3 regions of the Streptomyces sp. NPDC059524 genome follow, and region 2 is predicted to be linked to each of the others. Evidence: riboswitches for the same ligand, from Rfam matches in the RefSeq annotation. Region 2 holds a riboswitch; each other region holds the start of a gene.
The links. Region 2 has a riboswitch for thiamine pyrophosphate ahead of ACFW9D_RS06270 (purine-cytosine permease family protein). Riboswitches for the same ligand answer to the same signal wherever they lie in the genome.
Positions count from the first base shown of each region.

Region 1: it holds a riboswitch for thiamine pyrophosphate, as region 2 does, so the genes downstream of both, thiC (phosphomethylpyrimidine synthase ThiC) here and ACFW9D_RS06270 (purine-cytosine permease family protein) in region 2, are expected to answer to the same signal.
Region 3: it holds a riboswitch for thiamine pyrophosphate, as region 2 does, so the genes downstream of both, ACFW9D_RS09060 (thiamine ABC transporter substrate binding subunit) here and ACFW9D_RS06270 (purine-cytosine permease family protein) in region 2, are expected to answer to the same signal.

Region 1 is NZ_JBHYTK010000008.1:21,046-24,312, reverse strand. It holds gene thiC (phosphomethylpyrimidine synthase ThiC) at 1-1,340, opposite strand, end outside; TPP riboswitch at 1,333-1,497, opposite strand; gene ACFW9D_RS03670 (YibE/F family protein) at 1,569-2,918, shown strand; gene ACFW9D_RS03665 (SsgA family sporulation/cell division regulator) at 2,994-3,267, opposite strand, start outside.
Region 2 is NZ_JBHYTK010000013.1:53,209-56,475, forward strand. It holds gene ACFW9D_RS06270 (purine-cytosine permease family protein) at 1-1,304, opposite strand, end outside; TPP riboswitch at 1,296-1,396, opposite strand; gene lpdA (dihydrolipoyl dehydrogenase) at 1,493-2,905, opposite strand; gene ACFW9D_RS06280 (endonuclease/exonuclease/phosphatase family protein) at 3,082-3,267, shown strand, end outside.
Region 3 is NZ_JBHYTK010000021.1:31,802-35,068, reverse strand. It holds gene ACFW9D_RS09070 (phosphatidate cytidylyltransferase) at 1-207, shown strand, start outside; gene rlmN (23S rRNA (adenine(2503)-C(2))-methyltransferase RlmN) at 287-1,393, shown strand; TPP riboswitch at 1,418-1,522, shown strand; gene ACFW9D_RS09060 (thiamine ABC transporter substrate binding subunit) at 1,602-2,687, shown strand; gene ACFW9D_RS09055 (iron ABC transporter permease) at 2,813-3,267, shown strand, end outside.

The DNA.
Region 1 (3,267 bases), on a different contig from region 2:
CAGGCGATCATCGCGGCGCCGATGCCGGACGTGATGTGGTCGTACGCCGGGGCGACGTCGGTGGTCAGCGGGCCGAGCGTGTAGAACGGCGCCTCCTCGCAGATCTCCTGCTGAAGGTCGATGTTCTCCTTGATCTTGTGCATCGGGACGTGGCCCGGGCCCTCGATCATGGTCTGCACGTTGTGCCGCTTGGCGATGGAGTTCAGCTCGCCGAGCGTGCGCAGCTCCGCGAACTGGGCCTCGTCGTTGGCGTCCGCGATGGAGCCGGGGCGCAGGCCGTCGCCGAGCGAGTACGTCACGTCGTACGCCGCGAGGATCTCGCAGAGCTCCTCGAAGTTCTCGTAGAGGAAGCTCTCCTTGTGGTGCGCGAGGCACCAGGCGGCCATGATCGAGCCGCCGCGCGAGACGATGCCGGTCTTGCGGTTGGCGGTCAGCGGCACGTACGGGAGGCGGACGCCGGCGTGGACCGTCATGTAGTCCACGCCCTGCTCGGCCTGCTCGATGACCGTGTCCTTGTAGATCTCCCAGGTCAGCTCCTCGGCCTTGCCGTCGACCTTCTCGAGGGCCTGGTAGAGCGGCACGGTGCCGATCGGGACGGGGGAGTTGCGCAGCACCCACTCGCGGGTGGTGTGGATGTTGCGGCCGGTGGAGAGGTCCATGACCGTGTCGGCGCCCCACTTGGTCGCCCAGGTCATCTTCTCCACCTCCTCCTCGATGGAGCTGGTCACGGCCGAGTTGCCGATGTTGGCGTTGACCTTCACCAGGAACCGCTTGCCGATGATCATCGGCTCGATCTCCGGGTGGTTCACGTTCGCCGGCAGGACCGCCCGGCCGGCCGCGATCTCGTCGCGGACGACCTCGGGCGCGACGTTCTCCCGGATCGCCACGTACTCCATCTCCGGGGTGATCTCGCCCCGGCGGGCGTACGCGAGCTGGGTCACGGCCTGGCCGGACCGGCCCCGGCGCGGCTGGCGCGGGCGGCCCGGGAAGACGGCGTCGAGGTTCTTCAGCCCACCGCGCGGGGAGGTGTGCTTGATGCCGTCGTCCTCGGGGCGGACGGGGCGTCCCGCGTACTCCTCGGTGTCGCCGCGGCCGATGATCCAGTTCTCCCGCAGCGGCGCGAGGCCCCTGCGGACATCGGTGTCGACGGTCGGATCGGTGTACGGGCCGGAGGTGTCGTAGAGCGTGACGTCCTGCCCGTTGGTGAGGTGCACCTGGCGGACCGGCACCTTGAGGTCGGGGCGAGAGCCCTCGATGTACCCCTTGTGCCAGCCGATGGACTTCCCGGCCTCCGGCTCAGAGCCGTTGGAGGCAGGCGTGCGTGCGTCCGTTGTGGTCATGAGACCTACTCCCTACGCCGGCATTACCCGGTAACAGGTTCGGCGGTCGACGCAGCGGCTCTCGTTCCACGGCGTTCCACGTTTCACGTGAAACACGCGCTGGGACGAAGGTCAGCGCCCTCTCAGCCCGGTGCTCCGAGCTCCCGCGTTTGCAAAGGTGCCCCCACGCTAGCGTCATGACGGACACGTTGAACAGAGGGCCCCTCCCGTTCTTGCGATGATCGGGCGGTGACCACGACGCATGAGCCCGCGCCTCCCTCGTCCCCGACGCCGCACGGCCACTCCCACAGCCACGGCCCGGCGGCCCCCGTCTCCCGGCATCTGCGGAAGGTCATCGCGGCTGTCCTGATCCCGTTCTCCGTGGCGGTCGTGGTGGGTCTGGCGGTGCTGTGGCCGGGCGGCGCACCGGCCCACGACCGCACCGGCGTGGGCTTCGACCGGCAGACGCAGCAGGCGACGGTGGCCCGCATCGAGAAGGTCGACTGCAAATCCGTGCACGCCTCGGGCGGGGCGACGACCGGAGACCCGGGCACAGGCACGGGCGCGGGCGCGGGTCCGACCGGTGGGAAGCCGGGGGCCGCCGCGGGCGAGTGCGAGAACGCGACGGTGCGCGTGGACACCGGCAAGGACAAGGGCCGTACCTTCGTCGAGGTCGTGCAGCCGGACTCGCCCCGCCAGCTGCACGAGGGCCAGCAGGTGATCGTCGCCTACGCGCCCGACGCCCCGAAGAACCTCCAGTACGCGGTCACCGACGTGAACCGGAAGATCCCCATGACACTGCTCGCCGGGATCTTCGCCCTGGCGGTGGTCGTGGTGGGCCGCATGCGCGGGGTCATGGCGCTCGTCGCGCTCGCGATCAGCTTCATGGTGCTGACCTTCTTCATCCTCCCCGCGATCCTCCAGGGCTCGAACCCGCTGGTGGTGGCGGTGGTCGGGGCCAGCGCGATCATGCTCATCGCGCTCTACATGTGCCACGGCCTGTCGGCCCGCACCTCCGTCGCGGTGCTCGGCACCCTCGCCTCGCTGCTGCTGATCGGTCTGCTCGGCTCGCTGTTCATCGGCTGGGCCGCGCTGACCGGCAACACCGACGACAGCACCGGTCTGATCCACGGCCTGTACCCGGACATCGACATGAGCGGTCTGCTGCTCGCCGGCGTCATCATCGGCTCGCTCGGTGTCCTGGACGACGTGACGGTCACCCAGACCTCGGCGGTCTGGGAGCTGCACGAGGCGAACCCGTCGATGGGCTGGCGCGGTCTGTACCGGGCGGCCATCCGGATCGGCCGCGACCACATCGCGTCGGTCGTGAACACCCTGGTGCTCGCGTACGCGGGCGCGGCGCTGCCGCTCCTGCTGCTCTTCTCGATCGCGCAGAGCAGCGTGTCCGACGTCGCCAACAGCGAACTGGTCGCCGAGGAGATCGTGCGCACGCTGGTCGGCTCGATCGGCCTGGTCGCCTCCGTGCCGGTGACGACCCTGCTGGCCGCTCTGGTGGTGTCCGCCGACCGCCCCGGGTCCCACGGACCCACGCAGGCCCCTGCGGGGAGGTCCGGCCGGGGCCGGCGACGCAAGCGCTGAACCGTCGCGCGGAACTGCTCGGGCGCACCGCGCTGCTGAAGCGTTACGTCTGCCGTGGCGTGGGCTGCCGGGAGGTCAGCCCGCGCTCTGCTCCTCGGCCAGGATCCGGTCGAGGGCCTGGTCGAGATCGGCCTCGAAATCGGCCATCGCCTGCTCCTGGCCGAGCGGGACCAGCTTGTCCGTGCGGTCCAGGAACGCGATGATCGGCGCGACCCCGGCCCGGAACAGGGCCTGGTCGCTGCCGACCTGCAGCCTGATGTGGACCTCGCCGGGCAGCTCGTCGGTGTCACGGCCGCCCGCCGGCTCCACGGGGGAGACCCGGACATCGCCGTCGCCAGTCGCCCCGTTG
Region 2 (3,267 bases):
GCTTCGGCGACGGGCCCCACGTAGAGGGCGGTGTCCATGAACGGCACGGTGGCGGCGAAGGACCCGGCGAACGCGATCAGGGCGGGCAGCACCGGCTGCGGCCGGCTCTCCTCCGCCGCGAGGTCCACGGGCGCCCCGCGGCGGGCGCGGTGGCGGGCCAGCCAGTCGACGAGGACGACGGCGACGAAGCCGGGGATCCAGTAGCCGACGAACAGCAGGACGTTCTGGAAGCGGGCCGCGGTGTCGGCCGCGTGCATCCACAGCACGAGCGGGAAGCCGAGGAGCGCGGCGAGCGCCGCGCCGAGCGGGCGGGGCAGGCGGACGCCGACGACCTGGAGGGCGAGCGAGCCGCTGTAGTCGTTCATGGCGTTGCTGCACAGCGCGGCGAGCGCGACGGCGAGCAGTCCCAGCGAGCCGACGACTCCTCCGCCGAGGAGGGTGTCGACGCCCTGGGCGGTCTGGTCGGTGAAGACGGAGGCGCCCCACAGGCCGAGCGCCTCGACCGCGGTGAAGGAGACGGTGATGCCCGCGAGGGTGCACCAGAACATGCGGGACGGGGACGTGGTGCGCGGCAAGTAGCGGCTGAAGTCGCTCGCGTACGGGGCCCAGGACACGGACAGGCTGAGCGCGATCGTGGTGGTGAGGACGAACGCGCCGATCCGGTCGGCGCCCTGCGCGGCGCCGTGGGACGCGGGGGTCACGCCCGCGTCCGCGAGGCGCAGGGCCAGGGCGCAGAAGGCGACCGCGAGGACGGCCGTCATCCACTTCTGCAGGCGGTGGATCGCCTCGTAGCCGAACGCGCCGAGCAGGCCCTGCGCGCCCATCATGACGAGGGCCCCGAGCCAGAACGGCCAGCCGCACAGCCGGGCGAGCGCGTCGCCGCCGAACAGGCCGATGAGCGCGTCCCACGCGATGGACGACAGCCACTGGAGCGCGCCGGGGACCACGACACCGCGGCCGAACGCGAGGCGGGCGAGCGGCAGTTGTCCGGCGCCGGTGCGGCTGCCCCAGGTGCCGAGGTAGGCGGTGGGGACCGCGCCGAGGACCGTACCGAGGACGACGGCGGCCAGCGCCGTCGCGAAGTCGAGGCCGAGGGCGATGCCGACGGTGCCGGTGAAGACGCCGCTCATCGTCAGGTTCGGCGCGAACCAGACGGTGAAGAGGCGTCCGGCGCCGCCGTAGCGGTGCTCCTCGGGGACGGGGGCGATGCCGCGCGCCTCGGGGCGCCAGTCCCCCGGCGCGGTAGGCATCCGCCCGTCGAAGGCGGTGCTCCGGGGCTCGCTCGAGACATGCGGTATCGACATCGCTGACATCCCTCCGCCAGTGCTAACTGGTTCAGGTTCTACGGGTGTGATCTCAGCTCCTCGCATGTGCGGGAGCACCCCGTGTCGGGCAGTACGGGAGCGAACACTAGCCGTTCGCCGGGCGTGGGACGAAGCCGCCCCCGGCTCCGTCCCACACTCCGGTCAGCAGTCCTGACGTCGGGGGCGCGTCACATGTTGATCATGTGGCCCGCGAGTCCGTGCACCGCCTCCTTCACCGCCTCGCCGAGGGTCGGGTGCGCGTGCACGTTGCGGGCGACCTCGTGGACGGTGAGGTCCCACTGCTGGGCCAGCGTCAGTTCCGGCAGCAGCTCGGTGACGTCGGGGCCGATCAGGTGCCCGCCGATGAGCTCGCCGTGCGTGGCGTCGCTGATGAGCTTCACGAAGCCGTTGGTGTCGCCGAGGCCGTGCGCCTTGCCGTTCGCCATGAAGGGAAACTTGGCGACCTTCACGTCGTAGCCGAGGTCGCGGGCCTGCGCCTCCGTGTAGCCGAAGCTCGCGATCTGCGGCTGGCAGTAGGTGGCCCGCGGGATCATCGCGTAGTCGAGCTCCATCGTCTCGGCGCCGGCGAGGGTCTCGGCGGCGATGACGCCCATCGCCTCGGCGGTGTGCGCGAGCATCAGCTTGGCGGTGACGTCGCCGATGGCGTAGATGTGCGGCACGGACGTGCGGCAGAAGCCGTCGACCTGGATCGCGCCGCGCTCGGTGTGCGCGACGCCGGTGCCCTCCAGACCGTAGCCCGTGACGTTGGGCGCGAAGCCGATCGCCTGGAGGACCTTGTCCGCGGTGAGGACCTGCTGGGCGCCGTCCTTGCCGGTGACGGTGACGCGGACGTCGGGACCGGACTCGTCGATGGACTCGACCCGGGTCGAGGTCAGCACGTCGATGCCCAGCTTGCGGTACTGGCGGGCCAGTTCGGCCGACACCTCGGCGTCCTCGAGGGGCGCCATCCGGTCGAGGAACTCGACGATCGTGACCTTCACGCCGTACTGGTGCAGCACGTACGCGAACTCGATGCCGATGGCGCCCGCGCCCGCGATGACGATCGAGCGGGGCAGGTCGTCGGCGAGGATCTGCTCCTCGAAGGTGACGACGCGTTCGCTGCGCCGGGTGCCGGGCAGCAGCCGGGGCGTGGCGCCGGTGGCGATGATGCAGTTCTCGAAACCGATGGTGCGGGTCGTGCCGTCGGACCCGGCGACCTGGAGGGTGTGCGCGTCGAGGAAAGTGCCGCGGCCGTCGAACTCCGTGATCTTGTTCTTCTTCATCAGGTAGTGGACGCCCTTGACGCGGCCGTCGGCGACCTTGCGGCTGCGGGTGAAGGCCTCGCCGTAGTCGAAGGTGACCTGGCCGTCGACCTTGATGCCGAAGGTCTTCGCCTCGTGGTTGAAGATGTGGGCCAGTTCCGCGTTGCGCAGCAGGGCCTTGGTGGGGATGCAGCCCACGTTCAGACAGACGCCGCCCCAGTACTTCTCCTCGACGACCGCGACCCGCTTGCCGAGCTGGGCCGCCCGGACCGCGGCCACGTATCCGCCGGGTCCCGCTCCCAGTACGACCACGTCGAACCGCTCGTCCTGCTCCACCATGACCATGTCCTCTTTCATAGCTTCGTCCGTCGCGGGGATCGCCCGCCGTGTCGGATTCTGCCGCTCCGCCGGGTCGGCCACCACCGCGATCAGGCGCATACCCTCGACAGCGTCAGACATCACAGTCGGCGGACACGACAGTCGTCACCGTCGCCGGACATCGCAGGGGAGGCGAAGTGTCCCGGTCCCTCGGACGCGGGCGGCCGCTCGCGGTCGTGCTGTGCGTGCTCGCCCTGCTGCTGCTCGGTCCGAGCGCGCCCGGCGGGACGCTCGTCGCCCGGCCCGCGCTGCCGCCGGGCGCGCCGACGGCCGTCGTCGAGGGCCGGGTCATGACGTGGAACCTGTGCAATCCCTGCGGCGGC
Region 3 (3,267 bases), on a different contig from region 2:
TGGCAGGGCCTGGTCCTCGGCGTCTGCGTCGCCGCGTCCGCGACGCTCGGCGACCTCGGCGAGTCCATGATCAAGCGCGACCTCGGCATCAAGGACATGGGCACCCTGCTCCCCGGGCACGGGGGCATCATGGACCGCCTGGACTCCCTGCTGCCGACGGCGCCGGTGGTGTGGCTGCTGCTGGTGCTGTTCGTCGGGTCCGGCTGACCTGCGTTTCTCCCGGTGCGGGTCCGTTGTCCACAGGGCGGCGGGCCCGTCCTCGTTTGTCTGCGACACTGGTACAGCCATGCCTAAGCCCGGAGAACTCACATTCGTCGCCCCCCGCGGAGCCAAGAAGCCGCCGCGGCACCTTGCCGACCTCTCGCCCGCCGAGCGGAAGGAAGCCGTCGCCGCGATCGGTGAGAAGCCGTTCCGCGCCAAGCAGCTGTCGACGCACTACTTCGCGCGGTACGCGCACGACCCCGCGGAGTGGACCGACATTCCCGCCGGGTCGCGCGAGAAGCTGCGGGAGGCGCTGCTGCCCGAGCTGATGACCGTCGTGCGGCATCTGTCGACCGACCAGGACACCACCCGCAAGACCCTGTGGCGGCTGTTCGACGGGACGCTCGTCGAGTCCGTGCTCATGCGGTACCCGGACCGGGTGACGATGTGCATCTCGTCGCAGGCCGGGTGCGGGATGAACTGCCCGTTCTGCGCGACCGGGCAGGCCGGGCTGGACCGGAACCTGTCGACCGGTGAGATCGTGCACCAGATCGTCGACGGGATGCGGGCCCTGCGGGACGGGGAGATCCCCGGCGGACCGGCGCGGCTGTCCAACATCGTGTTCATGGGGATGGGCGAGCCGCTCGCCAACTACAAGCGGGTCGTCGGCGCCATCCGCGCCCTCACCGACCCCGAGCCGGACGGGCTCGGGCTCAGCCAGCGCGGGATCACCGTGTCGACGGTCGGCCTGGTCCCGGCCATTCACCGGTTCGCCGATGAAGGCTTCAAGTGCCGGCTGGCCATCTCGCTGCACGCCCCTGACGACGAGCTGCGCGACACCCTCGTGCCCGTCAACACGCGGTGGAAGGTGCGCGAGGTCCTCGACGCCGGGTGGGAGTACGCGGCCAAGTCCGGGCGCCGGCTGTCCATCGAGTACGCGCTCATCCGGGACATCAACGACCAGGCCTGGCGCGGTGACCGGCTGGGGCGCCTGCTCCGCGGCAAGCCCGTGCACGTCAACCTCATCCCGCTGAACCCGACCCCGGGCTCCAAGTGGACCGCGTCGCGTCCCGAGGACGAGAAGGCGTTCGTCGAGGCCATCGCCGCGCACGGCGTCCCTGTCACCATCCGGGACACCCGTGGCCAGGAGATCGACGGGGCGTGTGGACAGCTTGCCGCCACCGAGCGGTAGCCTTGCCCCCAGTACCACATCTTCATATTCCGACAGGGGAGCGCCACAGCGCTGAGAGTGCGGCAGAGCCGCAGACCCTCTGAACCTTGCCCAGGTCATTCTGGGTAGGAAGTTCGGTCACCACTCAAGCTGTTGCGCCCTGCCCGGAGCCCCGCGTGGCCCCGGGCAGGGCCGCGTCTCTTCCTGGTCACCCCCAGGAGGAAAACCAGTGAGCAAGAACAAGAAGGCGTACCTGGCCGCGGCCGTGGGTCTCGGGCTCGTCACGCTGTCCGCGTGCGGCTCGTCGTCCTCGGGCGGCGGGGACGCCGCCGAGTCCAAGACGGTCACCCTGGTCAGCCACGACTCGTGGGCCGTCTCCAAGAACGTGCTCAAGGACTTCGAGAAGAAGTCCGGCTACAAGGTGAAGGTCGTCGAGGACGGCGACGCCGGCCAGGCCGTCAACAAGGCGATCCTGTCCAAGGGCAACCCCGTCGGCGACGTGTTCTTCGGCGTCGACAACACCCTGCTGTCCCGCGCCCTCGACAACGGCCTGTTCACCTCCTACGAGGCCAAGGGCATCGACCAGGTCCCGGACCAGTACCGCCTCGACAAGGGCAAGAACCGCGTCACGCCCGTCGACACCGGCGACATCTGCGTCAACTACGACAAGAAGTACTTCGCCGACCACAAGCTGACGCCGCCGGCCTCCTTCGCCGACCTGGCCAAGCCCGCGTACAAGAACCTGCTGGTCACCGAGGACGCCGCGACGTCCTCGCCGGGCCTCGGCTTCCTGCTCGGCAGCGCTGCCCAGTACGGCGACGACGGCTGGCAGTCCTACTGGAAGAAGCTGAACGCCAACGGCGTGAAGGTCGTCAGCGGCTGGGACCAGGCGTACAACGAGGAGTTCTCCGGCAGCGCCGGCGGCAAGAAGGCCGGCGGCGACCGCCCGCTCGTCGTCTCCTACGCGTCCTCCCCGCCCGCCGAGGCGATCTACTCCGACCCGCAGCCCAAGACCTCGCCCGTCGGCGTCGCGACCGGCACCTGCTTCCGGCAGATCGAGTTCGCCGGCCTGCTCGACGGGGCGAAGAACGAGAAGGGCGGCAAGGCCTTCCTCGACTTCCTGATCTCCAAGCAGTTCCAGGAGGACATGCCGCTCAACATGTTCGTCGACCCGGTGGCGAAGAACGCCGTCGCGCCCGCCGACTACACCAAGTACGCGGTCGAGATCGACAAGCCGCACACCATGAGCCCGCGGAACATCGCGGACCACCGCGACGAGTGGGTCAAGACGTGGACGTCGCTCGTCAGGAAGTGACCCCGGACAAGGCCGAGGTCACGGACAAGACCGGGGCCACGGACAAGACCGCGGTCACGGACAAGGCCGAGGCCGCCAACCGGCCGCGCCGGCTCCGTACGGGGAGCGCGGCGCGGCTCGGTCTCATGGCCGTGCCCGCCGTGTTCTTCGGGCTCTTCTTCGCCTACCCCGTCGCCGCGATCGTCGAGCGCGGTCTGCACGCCGACGGGGTCTGGCGCCTCGGCCGGATCCTCGACGTGCTCGGGGAGGCGGACGTCCGGCACGTCCTGTGGTTCACCGTGTGGCAGGCGCTCGCCTCCACCGCGCTGACCCTGCTGATCGCCCTGCCCGGCGCCTACGTCTTCGCCCGGCTCGACTTCCCCGGCAAGCAGGTGCTGCGGGCCGCCGTCACCGTGCCGTTCGTGCTGCCCACCGTCGTCGTCGGCACCGCCTTCCTCGCGGTCGTCGGCCGCGGCGGACTCCTCGACGATCTGTGGGGGGTCCGGCTCGACACCACCGTGTGGGCCATCCTGCTCGCGCACGTCTTCTTCAACTACGCCGTCGTCGTACGGACCGTCGGCGGCCTGTGGGCGCAGCTCGA